2 linked regions of the Anatilimnocola aggregata genome follow. The main gene of each other region encodes a partner of the protein of the gene in region 2 in a complex. Links are inferred from orthologs where the notes say so. Each region holds a gene or a part of one and is shown on either strand. Other genes may lie near its edges.

Evidence for each region.
Region 1: the proteins of trxA (region 2) and ETAA8_RS17840 are in contact, whole or in part, in a crystal structure (PDB 1F6M), measured with the Escherichia coli proteins. The link is inferred for Anatilimnocola aggregata from one-to-one orthologs.

Annotation. Positions count from the first base shown.
Region 1 is NZ_CP036274.1:4,804,755-4,807,867, reverse strand. What follows is about bases 263-3,053. They hold ETAA8_RS17840 (NAD(P)/FAD-dependent oxidoreductase), read left to right. Parts: upstream 263-1,024; coding sequence 1,025-2,083; downstream 2,084-3,053. Other genes in these bases: cmk ((d)CMP kinase), read right to left, coding at 2,764-3,053; ETAA8_RS17835 (lysophospholipid acyltransferase family protein), read right to left, coding at 2,087-2,722; ETAA8_RS17845 (sodium-translocating pyrophosphatase), read left to right, coding at 263-846. Outside these bases: more of ETAA8_RS17845, read left to right, coding at 1-262; more of cmk, read right to left, coding at 3,054-3,113.
Region 2 is NZ_CP036274.1:4,485,728-4,488,954, reverse strand. What follows is about bases 291-3,195. They hold trxA (thioredoxin), read right to left. Parts: upstream 1,956-3,195; coding sequence 1,626-1,955; downstream 291-1,625. Other genes in these bases: ETAA8_RS16785 (YhdH/YhfP family quinone oxidoreductase), read left to right, coding at 2,363-3,195; ETAA8_RS16795 (AAA family ATPase), read right to left, coding at 398-1,450; ETAA8_RS16800 (DUF58 domain-containing protein), read right to left, coding at 291-441. Also shown: more of ETAA8_RS16800, read right to left, coding at 1-290; more of ETAA8_RS16785, read left to right, coding at 3,196-3,227. UniProt on the Escherichia coli protein: Participates in various redox reactions through the reversible oxidation of its active center dithiol to a disulfide and catalyzes dithiol-disulfide exchange reactions.

The sequences.
Region 1 (3,113 bases), 320 kb from region 2 along the record:
TACTACAAGATCAATCAGAACTTCGTTCTCCACAAAAACGGAAACGATCCCAAGAATTACGAGATGTACCTCATCATGCCGACCGAAGCTCGTTTGCCCGCCTGGCAAGCGTTGCCGTTGGCAAAAACAGGCCAAAGCACTGGACTTGTAGAGACCGATTTCAAAGGAAGTCCAAAGCGGCGCAAGCTCACGATGGGCGACGATCAATTGACGCTAATCGAGCTCAAACATGCCACCATTCCCGACTTTGCCACGTACTATGACGCGTCGCTGATGAATCCCAAAGCGATGGTCGGCATTCTGTTGGGCTCGATGTCGGTGTTTGTGTTCTGCGCCATGACCATGAAAGCGGTGGGACGTGCGGCCAAGGGAATGGTAGAAGAGGTCCGCCGCCAGTTTAAAGAGAACCCGGGGATTATGGCGGGAACATCAATGCCCGATTACGCTCGCCCGGTGCAGATCAGCACGGTCGCTGCCCAGCGGGAAATGATTCTGCCTTCGCTCCTTGGTCTCGTGACCCCAGTCGTCATCGGTTTGCTCCTAGGGGTGGGCGGTGTGCTGGGTTTGCTGGTCGGAACGCTGGCCACGGGCTTTTGCGTGGCTGTGTTCATGTCGAACTCGGGTGGTTCGTGGGACAATGCCAAGAAGCACATCGAGGCCGGCAACTTTGGCGGCAAAAAGACGGATGCTCACAAGGCAGCTGTGGTCGGCGATACCGTCGGCGATCCCTTCAAGGACACGAGCGGCCCCAGCTTGAATATTCTCATCAAACTGATGAGCATGGTGAGCGTGGTGGCCGCCGGTCTGGTGGTTCGCTACAGCCTGGCTGCCCTCGGCATCTTCTAATCCTGCGACGAACGGGCTTGACTGGCGGGGAATCACCTCAACTCGGAGGTGCTTCCCCGCAAAGTGTCCGCTCGGAATAGTTCACTTCTACCAAACTAGCCACAGCCGCCGGTTTACGACCGGGCGGCTGTTCCTATAATCAGGCTTGATTGGTTTCACACTCTTTCAGGATGTTTCCATGCCCGAGCATGTGGTGATTATTGGCAGTGGCCCCGCTGGTTGGTCTGCCGCGATTTATGCGGCCCGCGCAAACTTGCACCCCATCGTGTTCGAAGGGGCAATCACTGAAGAGAACCGGATCTCTGGCACCTTGCCGCTGGGGCAATTGAATCTGACCACTGAGGTCGAGAACTATGCCGGTTTTCCCTCCGGGAACCTGAGCGGCTACATCAAGTCGGCCATTGATCCGGAACGGCACAACGACTTCATGATCGAAGAGCACCCGCACGCGGTGACCGGCCCAGAATTGATGAACTTAATGCGTCAACAGGCCCTCAACTTTGGCACGAAAATCGTCACCGACGACGTGGTCTCGGTCGATCTCAGCAAGCGGCCGTTCGTCATCACACCGCGCGAGGGAGAGCCAATTGAATCGCACACCATCATCGTTTCGACTGGTGCCCGGGCGAACTATCTGGGCCTGCCGTCAGAAGAGAAGTTCAAGAATCGCGGCGTAAGTGCCTGCGCGGTTTGCGACGGCGCGCTTCCTCGGTTCCGCAACAAGCCGATGGTCGTTGTCGGCGGTGGTGACTCGGCCGTCGAAGAAGCGACCTACCTCAGCAAGTACGCTTCGACCGTTCACATGCTGATGCGGCGCGATGTTTTTCGCGCCTCGAAGATCATGAAGGAACGGGCCGAAACGAATCCCAAAATCAAGATTCACTTCTTCCGCGAAGTCGACGAAGTACTCGGTGACGACAAGCCAGGTGGACCGGGCGTTACGGGCATCCGTCTGAAGAATAATCAAGACGGTACCAAGGAAGAACTTGCAGCCAGCGGCCTGTTCCTGGCGATTGGCCACACGCCAAACACGTCGTTCCTTAACGGCCAGTTGGAACTGAACGAAAAGGGATACGTGAAACTGACGCAATCGTTCCGCACTTACACCAGCGTGCCGGGCGTGTTTGCTGCGGGGGATGTTGCCGACGACTACTATCGCCAGGCGATTACATCTGCGGGAACTGGCTGTATGGCCGCTCTTGATGCCGAGCGTTTTTTGGCAGCCGAGGGTATTTAAGCGTTACGCGCGCATTGCGCGTGCCCGTCGATGGCATTCCTTGATGCGACCTTCCAATTCACTCACCACTTGCTCGTCGGTGAGTGACGCGATGAGCACCGGCGATAGCGGCTCACCGATAACGACAGCGATTCGCCCTAGCCGCGGCAGTTTTGCCGACCGCGGCCAGGCCTGATAAGCTCCGTCGAGCCCAACGGGTACGAGTGGTACTTTGCTGCGACGCGCCACACTGCAAAACCCTGACTTCAGCGACGAGACCTCGCCATCTTGCGACCGCGTCCCTTCGGGAAAGATAAGCACTTGCTCGCCTGCCTTGAGTCGGCGAAGTGTCTCCTTCAAACCGGCCAGCCCGCCTCCTTCACGGTCGATGGGAATGGCATCGAGAAAGCGAATCAGTGGGGCAAGAAGCGGATTCTTGAAGAGCGTATCGCGGGCCAGGTAGTTCATTCGCCGACTGCAGGTCAGCCCGACCAGCACCGGATCGAAATAGCTCTGGTGGTTCGAGCAGATTAGCGCGCCACCTTCCCGCGGGAAGTGCTCCGCACCTTGCCAACGCAGCCGATAAACGACGATTCCGAAAACCCGTGAAAAATTGCGGAACGCATCGTAACCGGCATGCTGAATCCAGGAGCGTTCCATACGAAGGGGATCAATCGAAGGCGGTCAAACAAGGAGGAAGGTTAAACTAGCGACAGCTTCTGCTGCCGCTCGCGAACGATGCTTTCCAACCGGACAATCACTTGTTCTGTACTCAAACCATCGGTGCACACATCAATGGCATCGTCGGCCCGGCGGAGCGGACCAAATTCACGCTGCATATCTCGCCGGTCGCGGTCGTTGATCTGTCGCAGCACTTCCTCCCAAGATATTTGCTCGCCCCGCGCTTGCAACTCCGTGTGCCGGCGAGTTGCTCGCTCTTCGGGCGAAGCAGTCAGATAAATCTTGCACTCGGCATGCGGAAACGCCACCGTTCCTTGATCGCGACCCTCGGTGACCGTATCGCTACCTTCGGCAAATTCGCGCTGCAAAT
Region 2 (3,227 bases):
TGCAGCACCGGAGGGACGAATCAAGGCACGCACTTGCGAATCGAAGGTTGCCAGCCCCACCGAATCTTGCTGTTGTAGCACCAGCCAGGCGATCGAAGCTGCGAGCAATTGCGCGTACTCGGCTTTAGACATCGCGGCATTGGTGCTTTGATACGTCATACTCTCGCTGACATCGACAATCAGATGGCAGAGCAGGTTGGTCTCGTCTTCGTACTGCTTCAGGTAGAACTTGTCGGTGCGGCCGAAGACTTTCCAATCGAGATGGCGCAGATCGTCTCCCGGCGAGTATTCGCGATGTTCCGCGAACTCGATCGAGTAGCCATGCAGTGGGCTGCGATGCTGACCCGCGATGTACCCCTCGACAACGTGCCGAGCTCGCAATCGCAGTCCGCGCAGCTTAGCCAGCTGCCTGGGATCGAACGATGTCGGCGAGCTTTCCACCAGCGGGATCCTCATCGGCAGGGGGAGTGACGTGGGCAATCAAACGGCGAACGATTTCGTCGGGCGTAATGCCTTCTGCATCGGCATTGAAATTGGTCTTCAAGCGATGCCGCAAAACCGGCGGGGCGATGGCCTGAATATCTTCGTGCGTGACAAACAACCGCCCCTTCAATACCGCGCGGGCTTTCGCACCGAGCACCAGATATTGACTCGCCCGCGGACCAGCACCCCACAGGACATAGTCCTTTACAAAGGCCGGAGCATCGGGTTCGTTGCGCCGCGTCATTCGCACCAATTGCAATGCATACCGGGCGACGTGATCGGCCACGGGAACTTTCCGCACGATGCGAACGAGCTGCTGAATGTGTTCGGCTGAGAGGGTGGGGACGATCTTGAAATCCTGCTCCGCCGTCGTGCGTTTGACGATTTCCAGCTCTTCCTCCATGCTCGGATAATCGACCCAAACGTGGAACATGAACCGGTCGAGTTGAGCTTCAGGTAGCGGGTAAGTTCCTTCTTGCTCAATCGGGTTTTGCGTGGCGAGCACAAAGAACGGTTCGGGAAGCAAATGCCGCTGGCCACCGACAGTCACTTGATTCTCTTGCATCGCTTCGAGCAGAGCTGCCTGGGTCTTGGGGGGCGTGCGATTGATTTCATCGGCGAGGACGATGTTGGCGAAGATCGGACCAGGTAGAAAGCGAAACACTCGCTGCCCGGTGCTCTTATCTTCTTGAATCACTTCGGTGCCGGTGATATCCGATGGCATCAGGTCGGGCGTGAACTGCACGCGGCTGAATTGCAACGCTAAGGCATCGGCCACGCTCCGAATCATGAGCGTTTTCGCCAGGCCGGGCACACCTACGAGCAAGCAATGGCCGCGCGAAAACATCGCCACGAGCAGTTGCTCAATCACCGATTGCTGCCCGACAACCACCTTGCTCAGCTCGCGCGTGATCTGGCCGTAGGCTTCGTGCAGTTGATGAACGGCTTGCAAATCGGCGGTGGTCATGCGGCTGCCTGTGGGTGCAAAGTCGATGAGAGGACGACCATGGTCATCTTACTAGGCATGCTGACAGCATCACACTACCAATCCCAACTCTGCTTAGCCAAGAAACGACACCAGCCCGCGAATTCGAGATTCACGGGCCGGTTTGCTTTGACTTAGTCGCGTACAGGTTCGCTACTTACGCCTTGGCGGCGTCGAGCGCTTCTTGCACACGGGCCTTATTGGGAATGCCTTGAAAGCGTTGCACCGGTTGGCCCTTGTGGAAAATGATCAGTGTGGGAATCGCTTCGATTCCGTACTGCATGGCCGACGACTGGCTGTCGTCGACATTCACTTTACCGACTTTGGCCTTACCGACGTTTTCCGAAGCCAATTCGTCAATCATGGGCGCGATTTTACGGCATGGTCCGCACCAGGGAGCCCAGAAGTCGACGAGCACAGGTTGATCGCTCGAGATCACTTCGGCTTGGAAATTGGTATCGTTGATTTCGACTACATTGGCGCCCATGGTGTGCTCCTTTGAGCCGCCCAAACCGGGCAGCAGCGACGGGTATAATCTTGCGAGGTTACGTTGACTTTGACGGCTAGATGGACAGGTTAGATCTTCGACCGATCGAGTTACTGAGTTATACCGCCAAGGAGATAATTCCTTTCACTGCGGTAAACACCAACTGCTGAAGAAATGCTGACTTCGACCGTTGGTTCCATCAGTCTTTCAAACTCGCCGAAGAATTCCAGATTCTAGGTGTCTTGCGATTGTGCTGTCAACCTGGGCTGGTACCAGCCAGTAGCCGTAACTCATGCTGCGGGAACAACCTACGTCAAGGTGCTGACTTGCGTTCGGGCGCTTTGCGCCTCCCTCTCCCGCGTAGGGGACACTTGCGCCGGACAACATCCCTCTCCCTGGAGTTTCTGATGATCGACAACTTCACTTGCTTTTATGTGGAAAAAGATGCGGCCGGCAAGGTGACGCGCGGAGTCTGCTCACTGCCGTTTGATGCGCTGGGGGCCGATGAAGTGCTGGTCAGAGTGGAGTACTCATCGCTCAACTACAAGGACGCGCTGGCCGCCGGAGGTCATCCGGGAGTCGTACGCACGTTGCCTCATGTGCCGGGCATTGATGCAGCGGGCATCGTCGAAGCGAGCACCAACCCGAGATTTCTGCCCGGGCAAAGTGTGGTCATCACGGGCAACGATCTGGGAGCAGGACATTGGGGCGGTTGGTCGCAATTTGTTCGCATTCCGGCCGATTGGATCGTTCCACTTCCCGCCGGACTTTCGCTGAAGGAAACCATGATTCTCGGCACGGCTGGCTTTACTGCCGCGCAGTGCGTGCAGGCCTTGATAACAAACGGAATTGCTCCCGACGCAGGCGAAGTGGTCGTGACTGGCGCAACCGGCGGGGTCGGTTCGCTGGCAGTAAAGTTGCTCGCGCAACTTGGTTATCAAGTGGTTGCCGTCACAGGCAAATCGCAGCTGGCCAGTACACTGCAAAGTTGGGGGGCGAAGCAAGTCATCGGACGTGACGAAGTACTAAATGCAACAACTAAACCGCTCCTCTCGGCGCGCTGGGCAGCCGCGGTCGATACCGTGGGAGGACAAACCTTGACGACCATTGTGCGGCAACTGCGCGACTATGGCGTGGTGGCTGCGTGCGGGCTGGTCGGTGGTACCGAATTGTCGCTATCGGTGCATCCGTTCTTATTGCGTGGCGTGATTCTCGCGGGCATCGCCTCAGCTGCACTTCCTTACGATCGTCGCTTGCGAATCTGGGAACAGT